Regions from separate parts of the Shewanella sp. MR-4 genome, predicted to be linked through region 2. Evidence: predicted binding sites of a transcription regulator. Region 2 holds the regulator's gene; the other holds the start of a gene.
What was found. The regulator sigma-54, encoded in region 2, starts transcription at its own class of promoters, with help from an activator protein. The targets are predictions, from matches to a motif close to GTTGGCACGNNNNTNGNNT.

Region 1 (5,605 bases), 450 kb from region 2:
TTGGCTCCAAAAAAGACGCATTATTATAGTTGTAATCGAGAATCGTTCTTAATTGAATTTACAAAGCCTTTACTTTTTTACGCACCCAAAATCACGAGGCGACAACAAATGGACAGATACAACGAGAGGTCGGAGTGTATGCGTGTAGAGGTGTTGAATAGGCAGGGGAATACTTGGGAGTCACAGAGCGATAGAAACAAAAAAGCCCCGACAGAAGACCGTCGGGGCTGTTAGAGGTTGTGCAGCTAATCGATGCCGTTAGCCATTACAGGCTGTAGTACATCTCGAACTCTAATGGGTGAGTTGTACGGCTTACACGCTCAGCTTCTGCAGATTTCAGTGCAATGTAAGACTGGATGAAATCTTCGCTGAATACACCGCCGCGAGTTAAGAACTCGTGGTCAGCTTGCAGGTTTTCAAGCGCGTTTTCTAATGAAGTCGCTACTTGTGGGATTTCAGCCGCTTCTTCAGCTGGCAGATCGTACAAGTCTTTATCCATAGCTTCGCCAGGATGGATCTTGTTTTGGATACCGTCGAGACCCGCCATCAGCAGTGCTGCGAAACCTAAGTATGGGTTTGCATGTGGATCAGGGAAGCGAGTTTCGATACGACGGCCTTTAGGGCTTGGTACCACTGGAATACGGATTGAAGCGCTGCGGTTACGTGCTGAGTAAGCTAACATCACTGGCGCTTCGAAGTGTGGTACTAAACGCTTGTAAGAGTTAGTGCTTGGGTTAGTGAAAGCGTTCAGCGCGCGAGCGTGCTTGATGATACCACCGATGTAGTACAGTGCAGTTTCACTTAAACCAGCGTATTTGTCGCCTGCGAACAGGTTCACACCGTCTTTAGACAGAGATTGGTGAACGTGCATACCGCTACCGTTGTCGCCAACGATTGGCTTAGGCATGAAAGTCGCAGTCTTACCGTAGGCGTGAGCCATGTTGTGTACTACGTACTTCAGAATTTGGATTTCGTCCGCTTTCTTAGTCAGAGTGTTGAAGCGAGTTGCGATTTCGTTTTGACCCGCAGTCGCTACTTCGTGGTGGTGAGCTTCAACGACTTGACCCATTTCTTCGAGCACTAAACACATAGCGCTACGTAAGTCTTGTGATGAGTCAACTGGAGCTACTGGGAAGTAACCGCCTTTCACGAATGGACGGTGACCAGTGTTACCACCTTCGTAGCTAGTGCCAGAGTTCCATGCCGCTTCTTTAGCGTCGATTTTCACGAAACAACCAGACATGTCAGTACCGAAACGTACGTCGTCGAACAGGAAGAATTCTGGTTCTGGTCCAACTAATACAGTGTCAGCGATACCGGTAGAGCGTAAGTATTCTTCCGCTTTTTTCGCGATAGAACGTGGGTCGCGGTCATAACCAGTCATAGTGCCTGGCTCGAGAATGTCACAGCGGATCAGGGCAGTGGTTTCTTCGGTGAATGGGTCTAATACAAACGTGGTTGGGTCTGGCATCAGCACCATGTCTGATTCGTTAATGCCTTTCCAGCCAGCGATTGACGAACCGTCAAACATTTTGCCGTCTTCGAAGAAGTCAGCGTCTACCTGATGAGCAGGGATAGATACGTGCTGCTCTTTACCTTTGGTGTCGGTAAAACGTAAATCAACAAACTTAACTTCTAATTCTTCAAGTTGCTTTAAAACTGATTCAACTGACATTCTCAAGTCTCCGGTAGGGTAAAGGGATGTCCCTTCTATAATCTTTTAACTCAAGTCGCGCTTGAGCCAAACTTACAAGCTATATAGCGATATCTATGCCAACAATTTAAAGTGTTGATACTTAAAGGCTATATATTTTATTGCACAACAAACAATCTTGAGTTGCACCATATTGGTGCTTTTGCGTGTGGCATTTTGGTGCATTAATCCATTTTGGTGCGCACCGTTACAACACCATTTTAGTGCACGGTATCCGAGAGCAACCTTGCTACGCCCATTTATCCCGAACTCGTCGGCCCATTAAGCTCATGGACAAGCCGGATTGATATCTCAATTCTGGCTTTTGACAGCATTCGAAACCAAACAAAGCACAATGAATCTAGCACATTAGTGCGGCTTGATAATCGCCTTGGTTCACTATTTCAATCGCTCGCAATAATGTCACAAAACTGTGGCAATCTAAGCTGTTTTTCGTGGAGAGTGAATAGAGTGGATTCTTGGATAATGTTTAGTTATCAATCTATTGCAGTCGTTGTTCGCAAGCGGGAATAGAGTTTGTTGAAACTGAGCCTAAAGGCATCTACTTGAGTCACTACGGAAAGGCCTGTTTTGGTGATTTGACTCTCTAAATATGCTTGGGCGAAAAAGTCTGGCGGCTTAACTTGAGTTATTCGCTATACTTATGGCGCTCTTAAGCGCATAGTCTGCTACGCCATTCCGGTGGTAAATAGTGATTTCAGCTGCTTAGTCGCACTGATGTCGAGATAAAGTGGCAAATTGCCTGCGCTTTAACGGTGCGTTTGGGTTATTTGCCTTATAGCCATAAGCGAGTCCTTAGCATAGGTCTCAAAAAATTGTTTTATAAGTGTTCAAAAATAATCCTGTGCGATATGGCCGCTCTGGAGTAGAATGTCACGCTTTTTTATGGCGACTCAACGTAGATTGCTATAACGAATATTGAAATATCCCTATTTTTGTTTGATGGTAAGAGGTTTATCCGTGCTAGAGAATTTACGTAACATCGCCATTATTGCGCACGTTGACCATGGCAAAACGACCCTGGTTGACAAGCTGCTGTCGCAATCAGGAACCCTTGCAACCCGGGGAGAAGCTACTGAGCGGGTGATGGACTCCAACGATCTTGAAAAGGAGCGTGGGATCACGATTCTGGCAAAGAATACTGCCATCAAGTGGAATGACTACCGCATTAACATCGTAGACACCCCAGGCCACGCCGACTTCGGTGGTGAGGTTGAGCGCGTGTTGTCTATGGTGGACTCAGTATTACTGCTGGTTGACGCCGTTGACGGTCCAATGCCACAGACTCGCTTCGTAACCAAGAAAGCGTTCGCTCAAGGTTTAAAGCCAATCGTTGTGATCAACAAGATTGACCGTCCTGGTGCTCGCCCTGATTGGGTTATCGACCAAGTATTCGACCTGTTCGACAACTTAGGCGCGACCGATGAGCAATTAGATTTCCCAATCGTTTATGCCTCGGCATTAAACGGTTTTGCAACTTTAGATCCGGATGAAGTGAGCGCAGATATGACGCCACTGTTCCAAACTATCGTTGAAAAAGTTTCTCCACCTGCAGCTGACGCTGAAGGTCCATTCCAGATGCAAATTTCTCAGCTCGATTACAACTCTTATGTGGGTGTTATCGGCGTGGGTCGCATCAAGCGTGGTAGTATCAAAGCAAACCAACAGGTGAGCGTGATCGGCGCCGACGGTAAAGTGCGTAACGGCAAAATGGGCCAAGTATTAGGTTACATGGGCTTAGATCGTACCGAAGTTGACGTAGCTAACGCTGGCGACATCGTTGCTATTACCGGTTTAGGCGAGCTGAAAATCTCTGATACTGTGTGTGCTGCCGGTAGCGTTGAAGCACTGCCTGCACTGTCAGTTGATGAGCCAACGCTGACCATGACTTTCCAAGTCAACACTTCACCTTTCGCAGGTAAAGAAGGTAAGTACGTGACTTCACGTAACATTCTTGAGCGTCTGCAACAGGAATTAGTGCACAACGTGGCACTGCGTGTTGAAGAAACCGACAGCCCAGACCGTTTCGCGGTATCTGGCCGTGGTGAATTACACTTATCTATCCTGATCGAAAACATGCGTCGTGAAGGTTACGAATTAGCGGTTTCTCGCCCAGAAGTTATCTTAAAAACCATCGATGGCGAACTGTGTGAGCCATATGAAACTCTGACTGTTGACGTTGAAGAAGAACATCAAGGTACAGTGATTGAGAAACTGGGTATCCGTAAAGCCGAAATGAAAGACATGCAGCTTGACGGTAAAGGTCGCGTTCGCGTTGACTTTATCATCCCAAGCCGTGGCTTAATCGGTTTCCAAACTGAGTTCTTAACTGCAACTTCTGGTACTGGTCTGATTTACCACTCATTCGATCACTACGGTCCACACAAAGGTGGCGATATCGGTCAACGCGCTAACGGCGTACTGATCTCTAACGCGACCGGTAAGGCGCTGACATTCGCACTGTTCGGTCTGCAGGATCGCGGTCGTCTGTTTATCGGCCACGCTGCCGAAGTTTACGAAGGTCAAGTTGTGGGTATCCACTCACGTTCAAACGACCTGACAGTTAACTGTCTGAAAGGTAAGCAGCTGACCAACATGCGTGCTTCTGGTACTGACGAAGCTCAAGTACTGACTACGCCAATCACCTTAACTCTTGAGCAAGCACTTGAGTTTATCGATGATGACGAATTAGTAGAAGTAACGCCTAAGAGCATCCGTGTTCGTAAGAAACATTTAACTGAAAATGACCGTAAACGCGCTAGCCGTGGTTAATGGTGGTTGTGGCCGTCCATGACAGCCACACAGTGAATAAAAAGCCCCGCTAAGGTAACTTGGCGGGGCTTTTGTTTACTTATGTATTTGAATTCAGTGATTCTGATGACCTTTTTAGCGCGTGGCGCAAAATGGCAATGCCGCAGATGGCGCTCGAGATCAGTAAAATAAACTCTCGATAATGATTCGCTATGGATATGGTTGAAGAATAGGCAGCGCCAGCGAGTAAATAACTCAAATTAAATAACGCTAGCACGATCAACATGGGGCCAAGAATAAGTCCGAACCAGAACCAACAATCCTTTCGTTTGTGCATAGGTTTTCCTAACCATTTGGCTGTGATTTAAGTAACTTAACAGTCTACGCTACGCGCTTCAATCTTCAATTTTTCCCTTACGATACTGCTGTTGCCATTGCTTAGGGGAAAATCCTGTCCAGGTTTTAAAGTGGCGACTAAACACGGCGACTTCGGCATAACCGAGCTGCAATGCGAGTTCGGTGATGGTTTGTGTGCCATAACTGAGTTGCTGTTGGGCGATATTTTGCCTGACATCCTGCAGCAATTGTCGATAGCTTTGCCCCGTCTCTTTTAACCGTGTCTGTAGCGTTCTTTCGTGCATACCCAGCGCCGTCGATACCCGTTCTATACAGCATTCACCCGTGGGGAGCAGCCTGTGGATTAAGTCCCGAGCTTGATCGGCAAGGTTGTCTGGGTAGTGGCTCTGTAAAAAATGCAGATGCGATTGGAGATGTCGGTTTAGCGCTTCTTCATCGTGATAGTTACGGCCCATTAATTGCGATGTTTTGAGCACCACACCATCAAAGGGTTCGCGAAAACGCGCCAGATGAGCGAAACGTTGGGAGCCGATATCGCTTGGTTTGTTTTGACAGAAATGCAAGGGAAGAGTGCTGATATTGATATTGAGCAGGCTCGAAACAAACATCGCCAGCTGTGCCACACTCATTTGCATCAGTTGATCAATGCCCCTAGGGCTATGGACATTGATCGATAGCACGAGACGCACTATGTCTCCCTGCGGTTGCAGTTGCAGTGAGACACCAGAGGCATGCAGATACAAATAGTCATTTACCCTAGCAAGCGCATCGGCCACTGTGGCC
Region 2 (5,605 bases):
TCAAGAAAATCATCGAACAACTCAAGAGCCGAGGCCTTGGGGTACTGATCACAGACCACAATGTGCGCGAGACCTTAGACGTCTGTGAACATGCCTACATTGTCAGTCACGGTAATCTGATAGCCGAAGGAACTCCCGCAGAGATCTTAGACAATCAGCAAGTTAGGGCTGTGTACTTAGGTGAACAATTCAGGCTATAGTTACTTAAACAGAGCCAATTAGCCTTGAATTTTGGCTTAATAAGCGCCATCAATATGATAACAAGCGGCCTAAATTCACAATAATAACGTAGGGATCAGCGGTAACATGAAAGCGTCACTCCAGCTCAAACTGGGTCAACAGTTAACCATGACGCCACAACTTCAACAGGCCATTCGTCTGTTGCAATTGTCGTCATTGGAACTGCAGCAAGAGATCCAGCAAGCCTTAGACTCTAATCCTCTTCTCGAGCTGGAAGAGGAGCAATTTGACGCGCCTACCGAACGTAAGCAAGATATCGCCGATACCGACTTTAGCGAAACGACGGCTCAGCCACAGGAACAAGACAATTCCACCGTGGATATTGCCGAGTCGTTGACCAAAGAATCCCTGCCCGAAGAACTGCCCATGGACACCACTTGGGATGAAGTCTTTACCGCATCGCCAAACTCAGGTTCTGGTGCTAGCCGTGAAGATGATATGCCCTTTCAAGGGGAAACCAGTGAAGGCCTGTACGAACATTTAGAATGGCAGAAAAACCTTACGCCCTTCTCTGAAACCGATTTAGCCATCGCCACCGCAATTATTGATGCCATCGACGATCAGGGATATCTCACTCAAAGTACTGAAGATATCCTCGAGGCCATGGGCAATCCAGAGATAGAACTGGATGAAGTCGAAGCCGTGCTCAAGCGTATTCAACACTTCGACCCCGTTGGTGTCGCGGCAAAGGATTTAAGCGAATGTCTGCTTATCCAACTCTCCCATTTTTCGCCGGACACCCCACACCTCGAAAACGCCCGCATGCTGATCAAAGATCATTTAGATCTGATCGCTGCCCGCGACTTTAGATTATTAATGCGTAAGACCAAACTCAAAGAGGACGACTTAAGGGACAGCATAGCGCTGATCCAAACCTTAAACCCTCGCCCCGGTTTACTCATCACCCCTGTCGATGAAGAATATGTGATCCCCGATGTATCGGTATCGAAGAAAAACGGCCGTTGGGTGGTCGAATTAAACCCTGACTGCATGCCAAAAATCAATGTTAATCAGCAATATGCAGCCATGGCGCGCAGCACCAAAAGTCAGGCCGATAGCCAATTTATTCGCGGCCATCTGCAAGAGGCTAAATGGTTTATCAAAAGTCTTGAAAGCCGCAACGAAACACTGCTCAAGGTGGCAAACTGCATAGTGCAATATCAACAGGGTTTCTTCGAATACGGTGAAGAAGCCATGAAACCTATGGTCCTGAACGATATCGCCGAGGCGGTCGAGATGCATGAATCCACCATTTCACGGGTGACGACGCAAAAGTACATGCATACCCCAAAGGGACTTTTTGAACTAAAATATTTCTTCTCAAGCCACGTCGGGACTGATGATGGCGGTGAGTGCTCATCCACGGCAATCAGAGCCTTCATTAAGAAACTGGTTGCAGCGGAAAACCAGAAAAAACCATTAAGCGACAGCAAGATGGCGCAACTTCTGGCAGAACAGGGAATTAACGTTGCGCGCAGAACCATTGCGAAGTACCGAGAAGCGATGCTTATTCCCCCTTCCAATCAGCGTAAAAGTTTATAGCCTACAGTGGAAATCGGAGGACGTTTATATGCAAATAAACCTGAGTGGACACCATATCGAGATTACCGAATCGTTACGGGCATATGTTGAGGAAAAGTTTTCAAAACTTGAACGTCATTTCGAACAGATCAATAATGTGCACGTTGTGCTCAATGTTGAGAAAATGCAACAAATTGCCGAAGCGAGAATCAACCTCACCGGTGGTGAAGTCTTCGCGACTTCAGAGCATGCAGATATGTATGCTGCCATAGACGTCCTGATTGACAAGCTTGATCGTCAGGTTATTAAACACAAAGAGAAGTTAACAAAACACTAGCAATGGAACTTCGTACCATACTGCGGCCGGAGTGCACAACCTGCGCCACTCCGGGCAGTAAGAAAAAGGTACTGGAACTCATCAGCGACTTAGCCGCTGCCCAGTACCCCACCCTCTCATCTCAAGAGATCTTCGAAAGCCTAGTGGCGCGCGAAAAGATGGGGAGCACAGGTATAGGTAACGGCATCGCCATCCCACATGGTCGATTAACCGATATAACACAACCCATAGCCATATTGGTGAAATGTGAGGAGCCGATAGCCTTTGATGCTATCGATAAACAACCTGTCGACATTTTATTTGCTCTGCTGGTGCCTGCTGACCAATGTCAACAGCACTTAAGCACTTTGTCCTGCATGGCTGAAAAGCTTAGCGACAAACAAATATTGAAGCAATTGCGCAAGACGCATGATGAAACGGAACTCTATCAGGTAATCACTGGATGAAACTGGTCATAGTGTCAGGGCGCTCAGGCTCAGGCAAATCGGTCGCACTTAGAGTGCTTGAAGATCTCGGCTATTATTGTGTCGATAATCTCCCCTTGCCGTTGATTGGCAGCTTACTCGAACAGCTCAAGGGCAGTAACGATCTCGTCGCCATCAGCGTCGACGTGCGTAATCTGCCGGAGCAAGACAAGGTACTCGTCAAACAGCTCACAAGCCTGCCCGAGGGCACTGAACTCACCAGCTTCTTCTTAAATTCCAGCGATAAAGTACTGCTAAAGCGCTACAGCGAGACTCGGCGCTTACATCCCTTATCTAAGAGCCGAGTATCACTGCAAGAAGCCATCAAACTTGAAGGCAAATTGCTCGAGCCCCTGTCACAACAGATGGATCACTACATAGATACCTCGAATCTGAATATCTATGAACTCAGCGACCAAGTGCGGCAAATCCTGCTTGGCAGTGTCGATAAGGAACTGGTGATCAACTTCGAGTCCTTCGGTTTTAAGCATGGTATGCCAACCGAAGCCGACTTTATGTTTGATGTGCGCTTTTTACCCAATCCCCATTGGGAACCCGAGCTGCGCCCTCTCACCGGCTTAGATGAACCCGTTGCCGAGTTTTTAAATCGCCAGCCGCTTGTCAATAAGTTCATCTGGCAAATTGAGAATTTACTCGAGACTTGGTTGCCTCACTTAGAGCGTAATAACCGCAGCTATCTGACCATCGCCATCGGCTGTACCGGCGGTCAACACAGATCAGTTTACGTGGCCGAGCAACTGGCTAAACGCTTTAGCAACGGTAAACACAAAGTGAATGCCCGCCACCGAGAGTTAAGCCATGCCAAAGCTTGAGCGCCAAATCACCATCTGCAATAAACTCGGTTTACATGCCCGCGCCGCGACAAAGCTCGTGGTGTTGGCCTCAGAGTTTGATGCCAGCATTACGCTGATCCAAGGTGAAAAACAGGCCTCTGCCGCCAGTGTTTTAGGGCTACTCATGCTGGAAACGGGTATGGGTAAAACCATTACCCTGATTGCCGAAGGTCCAGATGCGGAGCCCGCGCTCAATGCCATTTGCGCGCTTATCGACGCTAAGTTCGACGAAGCCTGCTAATTGCCTCGACATCTCATCTCAATGCACCCTACCGTTATTCAGTACCCTGTTTGGTTTTGATTTCAGCACCTTATACCAGTAAAACACATTTGTGACTCGACGCCCTCCCGTGCGCTCAATTACAATATACTGCTGCGCTTTGGCTTAAGTCCTTTGGCTTAAGTTCTCAACAGCCAAACGCCCCATCCACTGTCGCTACCTTGGAGGAAACATGCCTGTAGAAGCCTCAGACAGCTTACAAGTCGAACAACGTCTCGACCAACTGAGCCATGCCCTCAATAGCGGTATGTTTGTGCATGTCAGGCAAATGCTGCAAAACATGGCGGCGTCAGATATCGCATTGATTCTAGAGTCCTCGCCCCCTAAGGCACGGCAAGTGTTATGGCAACTTATCGATCAAGATCAGCTCGGGGATATTCTCGATGAACTCAGTGAAGAGTTAAAAGATCCGCTTATCCGCGCTATGAGCCCAGAGCGAGTCGCCAAAGCCACCGCCAGCATGGATACGGACGATCTCGCTTATATTCTGCGAAGCTTGCCGGATACCGTCTATAAGCAAGTATTGCAGTCAATGAGTCTGCAAAACCGCCAGCGGGTCGAGCAGGCGCTCTCCTACCCCGATGAAACCGCGGGCAGCTTAATGAACACAGATACTGTGACCTTAAGACCCGATGTAAATATCGATGTGGTACTGCGTTATTTGCGCCAACGGGGCAACCTGCCCGACACCACTGACACCTTATACGTGGTGGATAAGCACGATCGCGTACTCGGCGGGGTAAAGCTTGCGGATCTGCTCACCTGCGATCCCAATACTCATATCAGCAGCATTATCGATACCGATATCGAGAGCATTCCCGTGGGCATGTCCGACAGCGAAGTGGCGCAACTTTTCGAGCGCCATGACTGGGTATCGGCGCCCGTGGTCGATAGTGAGGGCAAGTTACTCGGGCGTATTACCATCGATGACGTGGTCGATGTTATCCGTGAAGATGCCGAACATTCCATGATGGGGATGGCGGGGATGGATGACGATGAAGACACCTTCGCCCCTGTGGTAAAGAGTACCTTACGCCGCTCACTCTGGTTGACGATTAACCTGTTTGCCGCCCTGCTGGCGGCCTCTGTCAGCAATATGTTTGAAGGCACAATCGAACAATTCGCCACGATTGCGATTTTAATGACGATTGTACCGAGCATGGGCGGGGTCGCGGGCAATCAAACCTTAGCCCTAGTGATCCGCGGGATCGCCTTAGGCCATATTGGCCAGAGTAACGCCCGCTGGCTGATTGGCAAAGAACTCGCCATTGGCTTTTTGAACGGCCTCATGTGGTCGATTTTGGTGTTTATCGCGGTATTAGTTTGGAAAGATGATATGGCGCTTGCCAGCCTAATTGGCGGCGCAATGCTCATCAATATGACAGTCGCTGGACTGGCTGGCGCCAGTATTCCGCTGATCTTAAAGCGTTTAAAAGTAGATCCGGCGTTAGCGGGCGGTATGGTACTCACCACAGTCACCGATGTTATTGGCCTGTTTGCCTTCTTAGGATTAGCGACTTTATATTTAATGCACTAGTACTCAATCGGCTAAAACGAACAACAAAAATGGCGCCATAGGGCGCCATTTTTAATAGGTCGTTTAATACCAATCACATTAAATATCTAATCAGTTCAGAGCCTCACAGGCATCTCAATCCAAGGCGCATTGACGAAGAAATGGTTATTCCCTTTTAAGTCAATGTAACACGGGAGTGAGATGCCTGTGAGGCTCCCCAAGGGCGGGGTTGAACGTGCTTTATACTGCGTTTAAGGCTTTCGACAGAGCGCCACTATGCCTTCAAGCCTTCGCCTTGTCTAAAGCCCGTTTAACTCCCGCTGAATGAACAGATATTTAATACGATTGGTATAACCACTATTTTTTAGGTGGCTGAAAGCCATAGCCCGTTAA

Region 1: glnA (glutamate--ammonia ligase) is a predicted target of sigma-54. The motif match lies at 1,760-1,778, and genes of this name have one in related genera.

The regions. Positions count from the first base shown of each region.
Region 1 is NC_008321.1:327,588-333,192, forward strand. It holds gene glnA (glutamate--ammonia ligase) at 266-1,675, opposite strand; gene typA (translational GTPase TypA) at 2,675-4,486, shown strand; gene SHEWMR4_RS01640 (AraC family transcriptional regulator) at 4,861-5,605, opposite strand, start outside.
Region 2 is NC_008321.1:777,904-783,508, reverse strand. It holds gene lptB (LPS export ABC transporter ATP-binding protein) at 1-200, shown strand, start outside; gene SHEWMR4_RS03515 (RNA polymerase factor sigma-54) at 307-1,782, shown strand; gene hpf (ribosome hibernation promoting factor) at 1,811-2,098, shown strand; gene ptsN (PTS IIA-like nitrogen regulatory protein PtsN) at 2,101-2,544, shown strand; gene rapZ (RNase adapter RapZ) at 2,541-3,395, shown strand; gene SHEWMR4_RS03495 (HPr family phosphocarrier protein) at 3,382-3,657, shown strand; gene mgtE (magnesium transporter) at 3,869-5,233, shown strand; gene SHEWMR4_RS03485 (molybdate ABC transporter substrate-binding protein) at 5,570-5,605, opposite strand, start outside.